Regions from separate parts of the Metabacillus sp. KJ11-3 genome, predicted to be linked through region 2. Evidence: predicted binding sites of a transcription regulator. Region 2 holds the regulator's gene; each other region holds the start of a gene.
What was found. The regulator Rex, encoded in region 2, represses fermentation and respiration genes when NADH is low (regulators of the CRP and FNR family bind a similar motif). The targets are predictions, from matches to a motif close to TTGTGAAATATTTCACAA.
Positions count from the first base shown of each region.

Region 1: the regulator Rex is predicted to act here: its motif matches at 2,327-2,344, upstream of AC0L8O_RS23840 (AtpZ/AtpI family protein).
Region 3: the regulator Rex is predicted to act here: its motif matches at 2,016-2,033, upstream of AC0L8O_RS22950 (L-lactate dehydrogenase).

Region 1 is NZ_CM147865.1:4,802,189-4,808,547, forward strand. It holds gene AC0L8O_RS23835 (S8 family serine peptidase) at 31-2,256, shown strand; gene AC0L8O_RS23840 (AtpZ/AtpI family protein) at 2,476-2,697, shown strand; gene AC0L8O_RS23845 (ATP synthase subunit I) at 2,705-3,073, shown strand; gene atpB (F0F1 ATP synthase subunit A) at 3,096-3,830, shown strand; gene atpE (F0F1 ATP synthase subunit C) at 3,908-4,120, shown strand; gene atpF (F0F1 ATP synthase subunit B) at 4,475-4,996, shown strand; gene AC0L8O_RS23865 (F0F1 ATP synthase subunit delta) at 4,993-5,538, shown strand; gene atpA (F0F1 ATP synthase subunit alpha) at 5,554-6,359, shown strand, end outside.
Region 2 is NZ_CM147865.1:4,302,053-4,308,411, reverse strand. It holds gene tsaD (tRNA (adenosine(37)-N6)-threonylcarbamoyltransferase complex transferase subunit TsaD) at 1-628, shown strand, start outside; gene AC0L8O_RS21330 (ABC-F family ATP-binding cassette domain-containing protein) at 1,035-2,969, opposite strand; gene moaC (cyclic pyranopterin monophosphate synthase MoaC) at 3,277-3,765, shown strand; gene AC0L8O_RS21320 (redox-sensing transcriptional repressor Rex) at 3,952-4,596, shown strand; gene AC0L8O_RS21315 (twin-arginine translocase TatA/TatE family subunit) at 4,621-4,818, shown strand; gene tatC (twin-arginine translocase subunit TatC) at 4,837-5,583, shown strand; gene AC0L8O_RS21305 (YdiK family protein) at 5,598-5,801, opposite strand; gene AC0L8O_RS21300 (lysostaphin resistance A-like protein) at 5,798-6,359, opposite strand, start outside.
Region 3 is NZ_CM147865.1:4,593,970-4,600,328, forward strand. It holds glycine riboswitch at 189-268, shown strand; gene AC0L8O_RS22945 (amino acid permease) at 436-1,782, shown strand; gene AC0L8O_RS22950 (L-lactate dehydrogenase) at 2,065-2,994, shown strand; partial or broken gene AC0L8O_RS22955 (L-lactate permease) at 3,031-3,189, shown strand; partial or broken gene AC0L8O_RS22960 (L-cystine transporter) at 3,435-4,812, shown strand; partial or broken gene AC0L8O_RS22965 (Gfo/Idh/MocA family protein) at 4,985-5,976, shown strand; gene AC0L8O_RS22970 (DUF4188 domain-containing protein) at 6,135-6,359, opposite strand, start outside.

The sequences.
Region 1 (6,359 bases), 500 kb from region 2:
GAAGGCACAAACTAAAAATGGAGGTGGAACATGATGGGAAATAAAATCTTTGTCTGTATTCTTCTATTTATTAGTTTCTTTTTTAGTCAGCCTGTACTAGCTATTACGTTTCCGAATCGACCGCCACTTCCGGAAGTGGATCAACAACAAAATCAAAAAATCATGGTGATTGTTAAAAAAGAAGAGTTTGAACGCATAAATGAATTATTATCTAAGGAACCGCTAGTTGTCATTCATCAAACCTATCAACATGTGTTTTATGGATTTTCAATAGAAGGCCCTGTAAACGAACTAAATAAAATAAAAGAAAATAAAGCTGTGCTGCATGCGAGTCCAATCATTTCCTATGTGTCACAAATTAATGAAAGTGTTCCATTCATTGGAGGAGAAGAGGTAAGAGGCTTATTCGACACGGGTGATCAACGCTTAACAGGCAAAGGGGTAAAGGTGGCTGTCATTGACACGGGCATTGATTATGAGCATCCCGATTTACACAGGAATTTTGCCGGAGGCTACGATGTGATTGATGGTGATCAGGATCCAATGGAAACGTCAGATATAAAAGGGGAAGGTACCATCCATGGAACACATGTGGCAGGCATAATTGCGGCGAACGGCAAGCTAAGAGGAATGGCTCCAGAAGCGGAAATTATTGCGTACCGGGCATTAGGTCCAGGTGGTATGGGCACGTCAGATCAAGTAATCGCAGCAATCGACCGGGCAATTAAAGATAAAGTGGACATTATTAATTTATCACTAGGAAATAATGTGAACGGTCCGGATTGGCCAACAAGCCTGGCGCTTGACCGAGCAGTTGAAGCGGGGATTGTGGCTGTTACCTCCAGTGGAAATTCAGGTCCTGATCTTTGGACAGTGGGATCTCCGGGAACATCCTCCAAGGCTATCACAGTAGGAGCATCCTCTCCACCGATATATCTGCCATATCTATCTGTGGCTGGAGTGGAGAAAGAAATTCCGATCCATACATTACAAGGGGCAAAGCCATGGGATCTTAAATCGTTAGATGAAATCGAATATGTCGGTCTTGGCCGTGAAGTTGACATGAAAGACTCACTCAAAGGAAAAATAGCTCTTATTGAAAGAGGTAAGATTCCATTTATCGAAAAAGTGTTAAACGCAAAAAAACACGGTGCAAAAGCGGTTATCATTTATAATAATGTAAAAGGAAACTTTGCGGGCTCACTTGAAGTTCCATTAGATATAGCCGCCGCTTCCATTTCCAAGAAAGATGGGGTGGCAATAAAAAAACAAATTGAACAAAATCCGTCTATTCGAACCATTTATAAAAAAGAAGAAGATAAGCTGGCGGATTTTAGCTCAAGAGGTCCTGTCACAATGACATGGGCGATAAAGCCTGATATTGTTGCACCAGGGGTAGCAATTGACAGCACAGTACCTGACGGTTATTTATCCTTACATGGAACGAGCATGGCGGCACCACATGTTGCAGGAGCATGCGCACTTATAAAACAAGCTCATCCAAAGTGGACACCTGAACAAATAAAAGCTTCGCTTATGAACAATGCCGTTACCTTATTAGATGAAAAAGGGAAAAGATTAGCTCCAAATCAGCAAGGTGCGGGGAGAATAAATGTAAAACAAGCAATTGAAGCAGAAGTGCTCATCTATCCTGGGGCTCTATCATTCGGGCAGTTTGATACAAACCACCCAAGAACGAAAAAAATAGAAAAGGTAACCATTGATAATCAATCAAATATGAAGAAAACCATCACATTTCAAACGCCAAAAAATAAACCTGGCATCAGATGGGTACTTCCAGGAAAAATGGAGTTGGAGCCGGGAGAAAAGAAACAGGTGGAAGTGGGCGTTGATCTTACACCGAGTCAAATGAAACAGGGAATTTATGAAGGATGGCTATCAATCCAACAAGATGGAAAAACAGTCGAAATTCCATATGCGTATGTTATTGATGAGCCCAACTATCCTAGAATTATGGGGTTTGAGTTCACTTACGGTGACAAACCAAATGTGTTTAAATATCAAATGTACTTACCAGGTGGTGCAGATGAAGCCGGCATTGCGTTATATGATCCGGATTCACTAACATTTGTCGGGTATTTAGATTGGCTGCAACAAGCGCCGAGAGGGTTGATCGGCGGAGAAATAAATGCAGAAGAAATGAAGGTGCCTAAAGGCGATTATAAAGCCATTGTATTTGCGAAGAAAAATGGGCAGGAAAATTATTTAGAAACAGATATTTTACTAGGTGAATAATTAATTCGATAAAGCAAGTCAAGTACCAGTAAGCGTTTAAATGTGAACGAATTGTGAGGATTTGGTTGGATTGTGAACATTTTAACTTTAAACCAATTGACATCATATTTTCCCTATTGTATGCTATACGAGGGTATAATGATAAGGTTTACAATATCATTCAAATCCCATGTTTTACCCCCTAAATCCGTTAATAAATCAAGATAGAGGATTTATAAAATGCGACAAAAAAAACGCCATCCACTTCATGCGATGGGCCTCATGTCAGCTATCCTTTCCCAATTAGTTGGCTCTATTTTAATAGGTGTATTTACTGGGAAATGGATTGACAATTATTTAAAAACAGAGCCTCTGTTTTTGATCTTAGGCCTTCTGCTAGGACTAGCTGCTGGAGTTTATGCCATGCTGAAATTAGTCCACCACTATTTCTCAGGAGATTAACTATTTCATGTCTGATATGCAACTGATGTTTCAAAGATATAGAAAGTACATATTTTATCTGCTTGCCCTTTACGTTTTAGGCTGGGGATTTACGGAGTATCAGTCAGTATTTCTGGGGTTGCTTCTTGGGACATGCATAACTCTTTACAACCTGTGGATCATGGTAAGAAAGCACAAACAATTTGGACGCGCATTAGATGAAGGGCGGAAGGCGGGCTCATTGGGAACAACGTCCAGAATGGCAGCCGCCGGTGTAGCGGTATTTTTCGCACTAAAGTTTCCAGAGTATTTTGATTTAATTAGTGTCATTATTGGATTAATGACGATGTACATCGTTATTATGATAGATTTTGTTATTCAACATTCACGCGCTTAGTTTAGGAAGAGAGGTGAATCTATTGGGTCACGGAGCTCCTGTGAGGGATTTTTTAGGTCTTACTTTTAATTTATCAAATGTATTAATGATTACGATTGCCAGTTTAATCGTTTTTATCATCGCCTTTGCTGCAACACGCAATCTAGCGATGAAGCCGACAGGTATGCAGAATTTCATTGAATGGGTTGTTGATTTTGTCAAAAACATTATCGGCAGCACAATGGACTGGCAAACAGGCGGACGTTTTTTAACGCTGGGTATTACACTCCTGATGTATGTGTTTGTATCAAACATGCTGGGATTACCTTTTGCCATCGTTGTTGGACATGATTTATGGTGGAAATCGCCAACTGCAGATCCTGCAATTACATTAACACTTGCTATTTTAGTAGTAGCGTTAACACACTACTATGGAATCAAGATGAAGGGTGCATCTGAATATGGTAAGGACTTTTTCAAGCCGATGCCATTCATGTTTCCACTAAAGATAATTGAAGAATTTGCGAACACATTAACGCTTGGTCTTCGTCTTTACGGGAATATTTTTGCAGGTGAAATTCTTCTGGGCTTGCTTGTTAGCCTTGGAACAAGCGGTTATGCTGAAAGTTTTGGAAGCGGAATTCTCGGTTCGATTGTCGCAGCAATTCCAATGTTGGCATGGCAGGGATTTAGTATCTTTGTTGGTGCAATCCAAGCATTTATCTTCACTATGTTAACGATGGTGTATATGGCACACAAAGTGAGCCATGACCATTAATCAATATATGTTCAGTTCTCTTGAACTAAAACAAAAGGAATACTATTTTTCATACATTTAAAGGAGGAAATTTAACAATGGGTTTATTAGCAGCTGCAATTGCAATTGGTTTAGCGGCACTAGGTGCTGGTATTGGTAACGGTCTTATCGTATCTCGTACAGTAGAGGGAATCGCGCGTCAACCTGAAGCGCAAGGTAAATTACAAACTACAATGTTCATCGGGGTAGCATTAGTTGAGGCGATTCCAATCATCGCGGTAGTTATCGCATTCATCGTAATGGGATCATAATTCGATAAAATAAACATGTTTTCATATGGCGAAGATCATTCAAACCGAACCTTCGCCATTGCTTTATGCAAAGATATTTACACAATTGATGAAAATGGTTTGCTTTAATACTATGTAAAAAATAATAGGGTTTCGAGGAACGAGTAGTTCAAGGAAGCGACTGAGGAAGCACCGACTACCACAGGATGTGGTGACTTAGACGTTTCGCACAGGACGTGCGAGTATTTAGCCTAAGAACCTTATTGTGTGTACGTGAGGATGCTGACGAAGGAGCTGACGCAGAAATACGAAGTTCATCGGAAGCCGTGAACTACTTACCCATCATGGAACTCTTGAAGGGAGTGAAACCGAGCTATGTTAACTTTTGATCTTGCTGTAGGTGCGGCGACAGGCGGCCTTAACACAGGTGATATCGTATTCCAACTTATCATGTTCTTAATTCTTCTTGCATTGCTAGGTAAGTTTGCATTTGGACCAGTTATGAACATGATGAAGCAACGTGAGGATCATATTGCTAATGAAATTAATAGTTCTGAAGAAAGAAATAAAGAAGCACAAAAGCTGGTAGAAGAACAGCGCGAGTTATTAAAACAAGCGCGTCAAGAAGCTCAGGCTCTTGTAGAAAATGCGAAAAAGCTTGGTGAGCAACAGAAAGAAGATATCATCCAGGCAGCTCGTTCTGAAGCTGGTCGTTTGAAAGATTCAGCATTAAAAGAAATCGAGCAGGAAAAAGATCAGGCTGTTGCAGCATTACGCGAGCAGGTTGCATCATTATCCGTATTAATTGCTTCTAAAGTAATCGAAAAAGAGTTGAATGAACAAGAGCAAGAGAAATTGATCAATGACTACATTAATGAGGTAGGCGAAGGTCGATGAGCAAAGGAATCGTTGCAAAACGTTATGCAGTAGCTCTTTTTCAACTTGCAAAGGAACAAAATGTAATCGATCAAATCGAAAATGAATTACTTGTTGTAAAAGAAGTTTTTACAACGAATCAAGAACTTATAAATGTATTTAACCATCCAAAAGTTACAAATGAAGCAAAGAAATCAATAATCAAGGATGCATTCTCCGGCCTGTCACTGCCGGTTGTGAATACATTATATCTTTTAGTTGATCGTCATCGTGTGGATGTTGTAACAGAAATCGTTGATTACTTTGTACAAAGTGCAAATGAAGCCCGTGGAACAGAGGATGCGATCGTTTATTCCGTTCGCCCACTTTCAGATAGTGAGTTATCTGCCATTTCCGCTTCTTTCGCAAAAAAGATTGGCAAGACTTCACTTCGTTTGCAAAACGTAGTTGATTCCAAGCTAATCGGAGGCGTAAAACTTCGTATTGGTAATCGCATTTATGATGGTAGTATTAGCGGTAAGCTTGAACGTATAGAGCGACAATTAGTCGCAAACAGATCGTAGATAGGGGTGAAACTCATGAGCATCAAAGCTGAAGAAATTAGTGCGCTTATAAAAAAGCAAATCGAAAACTATCAGTCTGATATAAAAGTAAGCGATGTTGGTACTGTTATCCAAGTTGGGGATGGTATCGCTCGTGCTCATGGCCTCGACAATGTCATGGCTGGTGAGCTTGTAGAATTCGCAAACGGCGTTATGGGTATGGCTCAGAACCTTGAGGAAAATAACGTTGGTATCATTATTTTAGGACCTTTCACAGATATCCGTGAAGGTGATGAAGTTCGTCGTACAGGACGTATCATGGAGGTTCCTGTAGGTGAAGCATTAATCGGTCGTGTCGTTAACTCATTAGGACAACCAGTTGATGGTTTAGGTCCAATTGAAACAACAAAAACTCGTCCAATTGAAGCTCCGGCACCTGGTGTTATGGATCGTAAATCTGTTCATGAACCACTTCAAACAGGTATTAAAGCGATTGACGCTCTTGTACCAATCGGGCGTGGTCAACGTGAATTAATTATCGGTGACCGTCAAACAGGTAAAACATCTGTAGCAATCGATACAATCTTGAACCAAAAAGATCAAGATATGGTTTGTATCTACGTTGCAATCGGTCAAAAAGAATCAACAGTTCGTGGTGTTGTTGAAACATTACGTAAACACGGTGCATTAGATTACACAATCGTTGTAACAGCTTCTGCATCACAACCAGCTCCAATGTTATTCTTGGCTCCATATGCTGGAGTAACAATGGGTGAAGAGTTCATGTACAATGGCAAGCACGTTCTTGTTGTATATGATGATTTAACAAAACAAGCTTCGGC
Region 2 (6,359 bases):
TCCTTTACTTGCCTTAGTTGTATCTGGAGGACATACTGAATTAGTTTATATGAAAGAACATGGACACTTTAATGTGATAGGTGAAACCTTGGATGATGCTGCAGGTGAGGCATATGACAAGGTAGCTAGAACAATTGGTCTTCCATATCCGGGAGGTCCTCATATTGACCGTTTAGCCCATGAGGGACAGGCAACTATTGATTTACCGAGAGCATGGCTTAGTGAAGGCTCGTTTGACTTTAGTTTCAGTGGACTGAAGTCTGCTGTAATTAATACATTACACAATGCTAAGCAAAAAGGCATTGAACTTGATCCAAAGGACGTTGCTGCTAGTTTTCAGGCAAGTGTTGTGGATGTATTAGTAACCAAAACAGGACAAGCTGTGGATAAGTATAAAGTGAAACAACTATTATTAGCAGGTGGAGTTGCTGCAAATAAAGGTTTGCGAACAGCATTGGAAAAGAAATTTTCTCAAAGAGATGAGATAGAGTTAATTATTCCTCCTTTATCCTTATGTACTGATAATGCAGCAATGATTGCGGCGGCAGGCAGTATTTTATTTGATAAGGGAATGAGAAGTGATTTAGCGCTTAATGCTAATCCTGGCTTAGAGCTTAACTCATATTAATTTGTACAAAATTGGGCAGGCCTAATTCAGGTTCTGTCCTTTTTTCGGTATTTTTCGACAAAATCTTGAATCTCCCTAGCAAATAAGTCAATGTTCACCGAAATTAGGTTAAAAACAGAGTTATCCACAGGATGTTCACTCATTTTTGTAGAAATGTGTAAAAGAACTAAAAAAGCTGTCAAATCAACGAAAAATCCTATGTGAATAACTTGGTTAAAAAAACGAAAATATGTGGATAATGTGTATAAGTCTGTTGATATGTTGAAAATAGAGGATTTATTATGTGGATAAATAAGTGGATTGTGTATAACATGATTTCAATCTATTTTGAATGTTAAGAAGTTTGTCGAAACAATTTCTTTATCAAATGCTGGAACAAAAAAACAGCGAAAATGATCCGCTGTTTTTAATGTAACTGTTCCCACTCAGTCATAAGTTGTTCTAGTTCGGAATTCAGTTGTTCATTTTCAATATTAATTTTTTGAACTTGCTCATGATCCTGATAAATAGAAGGATCGCAAAGTAGCGCTTCGTTTTTTTCTATTGTTTCTTCAATTTCACTAATGCTTTGCTCTATTTCTTCAATTCTTCGTTGCTTTTGACGTTCGAGTTTTTTTAGTTCTTTTTCCTGCTGGTAGTTTAGCTTTCCTTCTGATGCAGATGAACTGAATTTTTGAGAAACGTTCTTTGTCTCTTCTTCCGCAAGTCGCTCTAGCTCTAATATTTCTTCTTTCTTTGTTAAAAAGTAATCATAGTCACCTAGGTACTCAGATAGGTTATGACTTGATAATTCAAAGACCTTTGTGGCTATGCGGTTTATAAAATAACGGTCGTGTGAAACAAAAAGTATGGTTCCTGGAAAGTCGATTAAAGCATTTTCCAATATTTCTTTACTATCTAAATCTAAATGGTTTGTTGGTTCATCAAGAATGAGGAAATTAGCTTTTTGCAGCATAAGCTTAGAAAGTGCCAGCCTTGCCTTTTCTCCACCACTTAGTGTTGAAACAGGTTTTAACACATCATCACCTGAAAACAGAAAGTTACCTAGTACGGTTCGAATTTCTTTTTCTGTTTGTTGTGGATATTCATCCCATAGCTCGTCCAACACACGTTTATTTGACGTTAAATCAGCTTGCTGTTGATCATAATATCCAATTTGCACATGTGACCCTAATGAAAAGCTACCAGTTAATGCATCAAGCTTTTGGACAATGGACTTTAACAAGGTTGATTTTCCAATACCATTTGGACCAACAAGAGCGATTGAGTCACCTCTGGATATAGAAAAAGAGATATTTGAGATAATAGGGTGATGTTTATCGTAAGAAACAGAAATATCTGTTGCTTTTAACACATCATTTCCACTTTGTCTTTCAATATCAAATTGAAAGCTTGCTGATTTTTCATCTCCAAGGGGTTTATTCATTAACTCCATTTTTTCCAGCTTTTTTCTGCGGCTTTGTGCAAGCTTTGTTGTGGATGCTCTTGCTATATTGCGCTGAATAAAATCTTTAAGTTTTGCCACTTCATTTTGCTGTCTTTCAAAGCTTTTCACTTCTTTTTCATAGTTTTCAGCTTTTTGTTTTAAATAGTTGCTATAATTCCCAATGAACCTTGTGCTTGTATTTCTGCTAATTTCATAAACTTGATTAACAATTTTGTCGAGGAAATATCGGTCATGTGAAACAATTAAGATAGCACCCGGGTAATTTTGTAAATATTGTTCCAGCCAAGTTAAGGTTTCGATATCAAGGTGGTTTGTTGGCTCATCCAAAATCAATAGATCCGGTTTTGTTAACAATAATTTACCTAAGGCTAACCGTGTTTTTTGGCCGCCACTTAAAGAAGAGATTTTCGTTTCCGGATCAAAGCTGCTAAAACCTAAACCATGTAGGACGGAACGAATATCTGCTTCATACTGGTAACCGCCTTCCTCTTTAAATTTCACTTGAAGTTTGTCATACTCTTTTAATAGTTGTTCAAACTTTTGAGTTTCACTGTTAGGATCTACAGTTGCCATTCGTTGTTCAAATTTACGCATATCTTCTTCCATTGATTTTAGATGCTTAAAAACTAAATTCATCTCATTCCAAATAGATAATTGTGATTCTAAACCAGTATCCTGCGCCAAGTAACCAATTGAAACATCTTTCGGTTTAATAATTTCACCAGAGTCATAAGACATTGCACCGGAAATTATTTTTAAAAGAGTTGATTTACCCGCACCATTGCGGCCGACAAGAGCAATTTTATCTCTAGTTTGTACTTCTAGCTTAATATTCGATAAAATAGGATCAGCACCAAAGTATTTACTAAGTTGATTTATTTGTAACAATATCATTGTTTTTCACCTCTACTAATGTCTTTAGTGTAGCCTAATAATACCCTTATAGGCAACAGAGACTGATTTCATATTGAAAGAACCTAAAGGGAAACTCTTCTTAAGGGTGATGAAGACAAAAGTCGAAGAGATAGAGTAGGAAAGATCTCTCATGAGGGTGATGAAAGACAATTGTCAGTAGGTCACCCAAGTAAAGTTACTTTTAACGAAGGAAAACGAACAAAAAACAAATCTATTAATTGTCACAATAACAAAACAGACAGATGCAAAAAAATAGTGTATAGTCTAGGTATAAGGGGATCTGTATATGTCAGAGTTTACTCATTTTAATGATCAGGGCAGAGCAAAGATGGTTGATATTTCTGCCAAAGAAGAAACAGTTAGAACAGCTCTTGCTAAAACCAGCATAACTGTCACCGAAGAAGTATACAAGAAAATCACAAATCATGAGATAGGCAAGGGTGATGTTTTATCGGTTGCCCAGGTAGCCGGAATTATGGCTGCTAAACAAACATCAAATGTTATTCCAATGTGTCACCCAATTTCAATTAAAGGTGTTAACGTTGAATTTGAATGGATCGTTAACGATCCTGATTATACTTTATGTATTTCTGTTACTGTCAAAACAAAAGGAAGTACAGGTGTTGAAATGGAAGCGTTAACCGCTGCAAGCATTACAGCACTTACTGTTTATGATATGTGTAAAGCAGTTGATAAAGGTATGATCATAGGAGAAACCTATTTAGTTGAAAAAACAGGTGGTAAAAGTGGTGATTTTTTAAGAAAAGAAAAATGAGAAAATATATATGTCATTTTAAAAATTATGATTATACTAAGTTTGAGTGTCTAGCTCCAGCGCCTAGCCCCTCGAGGTCATAAGCCACAAATGAATGGAAGACATAGAGCGTCTTCTATTCATTTGCGGCTTATGCTTGTCGGGCCTGATCAAGGCGCTTGCGCTTTTCTTAAGTGAGGGATCAGATTGAATATAGACCAAACGAAAATACCGCAGGCAACAGCAAAGAGGTTGCCGTTATATTACCGTTTTTTAAAAAATTTACACTCATCAGGGAAGCAGCGTGTGTCTTCAGCTGAGTTAAGTGATGCTGTAAAGGTAGATTCTGCAACGATTCGGAGAGATTTCTCATATTTTGGAGCATTAGGAAAAAAAGGGTATGGTTATAATGTGAATTATCTGTTATCCTTTTTTAGAAAAACACTAGATCAGGATGAAACAACAAAGGTATGTTTAATAGGAGTAGGTAACTTAGGTACCGCCTTTTTACATTATAATTTTACTAAGAATAATAATACGGTGATATCTTTAGCTTTTGATGTAGCACAAGAAAAGGTTGGGACAGAAATTGGCGGAGTACCTGTTTTTCATTTAGATGATCTTGAAACACAGCTTCCAGATGATGTAACAGTGGCTATCTTAACTGTGCCGGCTGCAGTAGCGCAATCCATTACCGACCGTTTAATTACAAAAGGCATTAAAGGAATTTTAAATTTTACACCTGCTCGAATTAATGTTCCAGATGAAATAAGAATTCACCATATTGATTTAGCGGTTGAACTTCAGTCACTTGTCTACTTTTTGAAACATTATCCAAATGATGAAAAATAACAGCACACAAAGGAGATGGATTTAATGCCAAATGTAGGAATCGGAAGCCTCTTATTGATTGTTTTTGTTGCACTCCTTATTTTTGGACCAAAGAAATTGCCACAGCTGGGAAAAGCAGCTGGTAATACATTACGAGAGTTTAAAAATGCCACAAAAGGTTTAGCTGATGATGATGACGATGATCAAGATGCTAAGCAAAAGAATAAAGAAGAGGTAAAGTAAGATAGGATGGAACCCGATATGAAACACGATGAAATGTCGGTCATTGAACATATAACAGAACTGAGAAAACGACTCGTCATTGTTGTCGTTTTCTTTTTCTTAGCTGTTATTGCCGGTTTTTTACTTTCAGGACCGATCATTAAATATTTACAGCATACAGACGAAGCAAAATCATTAACATTAAATGCATTTAATCTGACAGATCCATTGATGGTCTACATGAAGTTTGCATTTATTATTGCATTTGTTATTACATCGCCAATCATTTTGTACCAGCTTTGGTCTTTTGTTAGTCCAGGTCTATATGAGAAGGAGAGAAAAGTAACCTTAAGCTACATACCGATCTCAGTTTTCCTTTTCCTATTGGGTTTGGCATTCTCATACTTTATTCTCTTTCCATTTGTCATTGATTTTATGGAAAGAATATCGAATGATCTGGATGTAAACCAGGTAATTGGAATTAATGAATATTTCTCTTTCTTAATTCAATTAACTCTTCCATTTGGATTACTCTTTCAATTACCGGTTGTTATTATGTTCTTAACAAGATTAGGAATCGTCACACCGATGTTTTTATCAAGTGTACGGAAATATGCTTATTTTGTGTTATTAGTTATCGCAGCACTTATTACACCACCTGAATTAGCTTCACACTTGATGGTTTCAATTCCTTTATTTATTTTATATGAAATTAGTATTTGGGTTTCAAGAATCACATATAGAAAATCACAAAAATTGAGATTTGAAGAGGAAAATAAAAAATGAGACTTTCAGTAGTCTCATTTTTTTATGTTCATTTTTTTGATTTTTCTAGATAAACGAAACATCCGAATGGAAACACCAATATCGAATGTAGCAATAAGCATCAATAAGATTGTCGGAAAAGTAAAAATGCCTTCTTTTGCACTGTTAATCGCTAAATAGATAAACAGCAACCCCATAATCAAATAAAAAACAGCCATAGAAATAGGGTTTGTTCTCATGTTAAAAAGCCTCCAATAATGACTTGCATTTGTTCCATCTGCTTCATCATTCTTTCAATATCCTCTTGAAACGCAATTTGAAAAACCACGACCATTGTATTCATTGAAACATGTGCAAAGATGGGAACGAGAATACGCTTGGTCTTCACATAAAGAAAAGCAAAGGTAAAGCCCATCGAACCATACAACAACACATGCTGTGGTTCACCGTGCAATAGAGAGAAGATAAGAGAACTGATTAATGCTGCAATGAAAAAGTTTGTTCTTGTATATAGTACGCCAAAAAGGATTTTTCGGAATATGATTTCTTCAAGAATCGGGCCTATAATAGATGTAACAACCATAACTAAAGGGAAAAGCTCAATTATACTTACAATTCTTTGGGTATTTTCAGAACCCGGGTCCACTCCAAAAATATTAACTTCGATATTAGCAGCTACACCTTGTACCAAAATAGCTAAGAAAAACCCAATAATTGCCCATCCAATGGAAGCACCTACAGAAGCTGGTTCTCCACGAAAACGGTTTTCCTCATGACGTTCGTTTCTTAGGAAAAAG
Region 3 (6,359 bases), 290 kb from region 2:
CACAAATGAATTGAAGACAAAGAACGTCTTCTATTCATTTGCGTCTTATTTGCCCGAGGCTGATCAAGGCGCTTGCGCTTTTGTTCTTGACAAGGTAAGTGAATAAGACTAGAATTATAAATTATTTGAGAATAATTTTATGTTAAAACTATAATCGAGCTATGATCGCTATGGATGAAACTATAGCAGGAGCAGCTTCTGGAGAGACTGCGGCATTCCGCAGCGCCGAAGGATTCATAATCTCAGGCAAAAGGACAGAAGAGTATAGAATACCTATTTGTTAAACTAATCATTTTACTAGTACAACAAATACTATTTCATATTCTTATGACCAAGAGATTTGGATGATATCCAATCTCTTTTTTTAATGGATTATGTTTATGCTGCTCATTGTGTCACACAATAGATTGTGGCAAATTTTAAGGAGGAGTAGAATTGGTACAACAAGAATTAAAGAGGGATTTAGCCAATCGGCATGTTCAATTGATTGCCATCGGAGGAACTATTGGTACCGGGTTATTCCTAGGATCTGGTAAAGCAATCCAACTGGCAGGTCCGTCTATTATCTTTGCTTATTTAACTGTGGGTATTGCTGTGTTTTTTATTATGCGGGCACTGGGAGAGCTATTGTTATCTAAAGCTGGTTATCAATCATTTACAGACATCGCCCAAGACTATCTTGGCCCAAGAATAGCGTTCGTGACTGGATGGACTTATTGGTTTTGTTGGATTATGATCGCAATGGCCGATATTATTGCTGTCGGTGTTTATGTACAGTATTGGTTTGATATACCTCAATGGGTACCTGCCATTATTTGTTTGATTATTTTATTAGGGTTCAATCTATTAACGGTTAAGCTTTTTGGTGAATTAGAGTTTTGGTTTGCTTTAATAAAAGTTATAACGATCCTCTTATTAATTGGGGTTGGGGTTATTTTACTTGTGATAGGTTTTAAGACCGATGCAGGGGCAGTTACAATCAGAAACCTGTGGGAACACGGTGGAATCTTTCCAAATGGCATTTCAGGTTTCTTACTTTCCTTTCAAATGGTTTTATTTGCTTTTGTTGGTGTAGAGTTAGTGGGTGTATCAGCAGCGGAAACAGCCAATCCAAGAAAAAATATTCCATCGGCTATAAATAAGATTCCTTTAAGAATACTATTTTTCTACATTGGCTCCATTATTGTTCTGTTATGCATTAATCCATGGACCGAACTGAATGCTGAGGAAAGTCCCTTCGTAAAAACATTTAGCTTAATTGGAATTCCAATTGCTGCCGGTATTATTAATTTTGTTGTATTAACGTCTGCTGCTTCTGCCTGCAATAGTGGAATGTTTTCGACAAGCCGGATTCTATATAATTTAAGCAGGAGTAATCAGGCTCCTGCCAACTTAGCAAAACTAAATAAAAATCATGTCCCTGGTAACGCATTGTTCATATCTACACTTGTCGTATCGGTAGGAGCACTCTTGAGCAAACTTATCCCTGCACAAGCCTTTGGACTCGTATCAACGGTAAGTGCTATTTGTTTTATTTGGGTTTGGGGTGTCATTATTGTTTGTCATTTAAAGTATAAAAAAACATTTCCACAATTACATGCTGAGTCAACGTTTAAAGCACCGTTTACGCCATTTGTTAATTATGTAGTTCTAGCGTTATTTGCTATGATTCTTATTATTATGTTATTTGCTAATGAAACACGCTTGGCATTATTACTGACACCATTATGGTTTATTTTAATATTTGCAATGTATTCATATAGAAGAAAAAAGGCAAGTTAAGGTAACATATGTAGAAGTGAGATTCTCTTTTAAAGTGAATCTCACTTTAAGTTTTTTGTTACAAAAAGGTCTTGAACAAATTGAAATATCATGATATATTCTACATGTGAAATACTTCACAATATATTATTTACAAATATATTTTTGGAACCATTTGTGAAATTATTCACAAATGGTAAGCAACTCAATTAATGAATCTATAATAATCACTAAGAAAATTTTTTTATTAAATTATGTGAAATATTTCACAAATTTACAACGCAGCTTCTGGAGGAAAATCAAATGAATATAACATTAGGGAATAAGATTGTATTAGTAGGTAGTGGTGCTGTTGGTTCAAGTTATGCTTATGCATTATTAAATCAGGGCTTATGTGATGATTTGGTCATTGTTGATCTGGATGGAGAAAAGGCAAAAGGGGATATTATGGATTTAAACCATGGTATTGCCTATGCACCTACTCCTATGAACATAAGATACGGTTCATATAAGGATTGTAAGGATGCCGCCCTCGTGGTTATCTGTGCAGGTGCCGCGCAAAAGCCTGGAGAAACAAGATTAGAACTTGTGAATAAAAACGTAAAAATTTTTAAATCTATTGTTGAAAGCATTATGGATTCCGGGTTTAATGGTATCTTCTTAGTTGCAACAAACCCAGTCGATATTCTAGCTTATGCAACTTGGAAATTCTCTGGTCTTCCTAAAGAAAGAGTGATAGGTTCTGGAACTATTTTAGATTCTGCGAGATTTCGTTATTTAGTAGGAAAAGAATTTGATACAGCACCATTAAGTGTTCATGGATATATTATTGGAGAGCATGGTGACTCTCAATTCCCGGTTTGGAGCAGTGTAAATATTGCTGGAACACAGGTTGCAAAAAGGTTATCTGAGGAGAGGAAGGAAGCGATCGCAGTCGAGGTGCGTGATGCTGCCTATGAAATTATTAAAGCAAAAGGTGCCACATATTATGGCATAGCAATGGGGCTAATAAGAATAACGAAAGCCATCTTAAGAAATGAACATGTTGTCCTACCTGTTGGAGCACTAGTAGAAGGGGAATATGGACATCATGATGTTTTTATTGGAATTCCGTCTGTGATTACAAGATACGGCGTTAAAAAGATTGTTGAACTATCACTGACTCAGGATGAAAAAGAGAAGCTTACTAAATCTGTCCAAACCGTAAAAGAGATACAAAATGCAGCCATATAATTTGATTCACATCTTTGACCCATTGGGGGAAACATTATGTTAATGGATACTTTCAATCCTTTTAATAATCTTGGACTTTCAGCATTAATGGCAGCAATTCCTATCCTGTTATTTCTGGTATGCATAACTGTCTGAAAAATGAAGGGAATCCATGCTGCACTATTAAACATAGCCGTTACTTTTCTTATTGCACTTACCCTATTGTTTAAAAAATAAAGTGCAGTTCCTCCTGCAAATTCAAGTCTCTTAGGAATTCATAATCCAAAGAGACTTTTTTAATTTATACTTTTAGAAGAGTATTTAGAAAGGTAATCGGGTAATGAAGTAAGGATAACTCGAATAAATTCTTTATTATGTGCCAATCTCAGCATTTCCTACTTTACATATAGGAATTATGGTGATAATATCTCTATTGTTATATTAAAAAAGGAAGTGAAGAAATGTATATATTCGTCATTCTTAATATTATTATCATGTTATTACTTATTTTTGGTTTATATACTATGCAGAAAAAGCATCTCTCTTTTTCAAAAAGAGTATTTACAAGGCCTGGGATTAGGTGTCCTGTTTGGATTGGGGTTACAGTTTGCCTATGGAATAGAATCGGAAGCTGTTTCAACATCGATTGATTGGTTCAATATAGTTGGAAGCGGGTATGTAAGCTTCCTAAAAATGATTGTTATGCCTTTAGTTTTCATATCTATTCTTTCTGCTTTTACAAAATTAAAGATGGAAAACAATCTTGGAAAAGTTAGCGGATGGATCCTGGGAACACTAGTTGGTACAACAGCTATTGCTGCTGCTGTAGGAATTGCTTCAGCATTATTGTTCAATTTGGAAGCTGTACAAATTGATCAGGGAGAAGCAGAACTAGGCAGAGCAGCTCAATTAGAAGAACAAGTTGTTTCTGTTCAAGATATGACGATACCTCAACAAATTGTTTCGTTAATTCCTACTAATCCATTCTTGGATCTAACAGGAGCAAATCCAACATCAACAATATCTGTCGTTATTTTTGCTGCTATTCTTGGTATTGCATTTTTAGGAATTAGACGTAAGGAACCGGTATATGCTGAAAAATTTGCAGATATTGTAGAGACTTTTTATAAATTGATTATGCGTGTTGTTACCTTGATTTTAAGACTGACTCCTTATGGTGTGTTGGCATTAATGACAAAAGTAACAGCAACAAGTGATTATCAAGCAATTTGGAAGCTGGGTAAATTTGTTTTGGCATCCTATGCTGCCTTAATTGTTATGTTTATTATTCATTTACTTATTTTAGCAATAGCTGGTTTAAATCCGGTGACTTATGTGAAGAAGGCTTTTCCAGTACTTGCATTTGCATTCACTTCAAGAACAAGTGCCGGAGCATTACCTTTAAATATCAAAGCACAAACGAAGGACATGGGAGTACCTGAAGGTGTAGCCAATTTTGCGGGATCCTTTGGGTTATCAATTGGGCAAAATGGTTGTGCCGGTATTTACCCGGCCATGTTAGCCGTTATGATCGCTCCTACGGTAGGAATAGATCCATTAACACCTTCATTCCTGTTAACACTAGTTGCTGTTGTAGCAATAAGCTCCTTTGGTGTTGCTGGAGTAGGAGGCGGGGCTACATTTGCTGCTTTGCTTGTCCTTTCAGCATTGAATTTACCAGTTGGTTTAGCTGGTCTTCTCATATCTGTTGAACCGCTTATTGATATGGGACGTACAGCACTAAATGTTAGCGGAAGTATGACAGCTGGTGTTATTACGAGTAAGGCAACAAAAGATTTGGATACCAGTGTCTACAATAGTTCTTCTCAATCGGCATAATGAAAAAAGGAAACTTCCCAATTAAGTAGGTTTGGGAAGTTTTTTTGCTTTAGGAAAATATGTAGTAGAAGGGGTGGCAAGCATATGCTACCTTTACTTATGGAAGTCCTTATATGGACAGATCGTTATAATGAATAAAAACACGTGCTGAGTAAAGAGGAGGCCATTTTCAATGAAACTTGAAAAAGTTCGATGGGGCATAATTGGATGCGGGAATGTAACGGAAGTAAAAAGTGGACCGGCATTTCAAAAAATAAAAAATTCCGAATTGGTAGCTGTTATGCGAAGAACTGGTGAATTGGCAGAGGACTATGCAAAAAGACACCATGTTTCCAAATGGTACGATGATGCTGACGCACTAATCAATGATCCGGATGTTGACGCAGTTTATATTGCAACACCACCGGGTTCTCATAAGGAGTATACCCTGAAAGCTGCAAAGGCAGGCAAACCTGTATATGTAGAAAAGCCGATGGCGCTTAATTGGGCTGAATGCAATGACATGATTGTTGCCTGTAAAGCTTCGCGAGTACCTTTATTTGTTGCTTACTACCGTAGGGCACAGCCCCGATTTATTAAAATAAAAGAATTGTTGGAAAGCAAAATAATTGGAGACATTCGTTTTGTATCAACGACACAGTATCAGAAGGCAAGGGAAGATGTGATGAACCCGGAAAATCTCCCGTGGAGGGTTCAGCCTGAGTTGTCCGGAGGAGGACTTTTTTCGATTTAGCCAGCCATACACTTGATATGTTAGATTTTTTACTTGGTCCTATAAAGGAAGCAAATGGTTTTGCTTCTAATCAGGCAGGCTTATATCGAGCAGAAGACATCGTGACAGGAACCTATCAGTTTGAGTCAGGGATCCATGGGATTGGAAGCTGGTGTTTTTCAGCTTATGAAAATGTGGATGTGAATGAAATCATTGGCAGTAAAGGAAAGATTACCTTTTCTACTTTTGGCGATGATCCAGTTATTTTAATAACTAATGATGGTAAAGAAGAATGGAGTTTTGAGCGACCTCAACATGTTCACCAACCTCTTCTTGAAACAATTGTTGATGAATTAACTGGAGGTAACAGACGGTGTCAAAGTACCGGTGTAACCGGTGCGAGAACAAACTGGGTTATGGATGAATTAGTTAAGGGTCAAAAGAATAAGTAATCATGACCCATAAAGGGCTTGGTACCAAAAAGATAGACTTGCTGTCAGATCTTTATCCAAAGCGAAACGAGAGGGAGCAGCTTATGTCATAGCGAGAAAGGGAAGAAATGATAAAAGCACCTTAACGGAACTGGTTTAAGGTGCATGTTTATCATCATCTAGTCTAATTTAAGGCGTTTGCGGGCTGATTCATGCTTAGTTGCAACTGGAATATGCTTTAACGCTTTACCTAACCCATAATAGGGCATATTTCCATAGAAAGATTCATAATTTCCCTTTTTTACCTGATAAGTTTCGTGGTAAATTCCAACTGCATGATTCGCCCCAACCTTTTGATTGAAATTCTTCCATGCAGTTAAATGTTTTTCAAATTTAGCATAAGC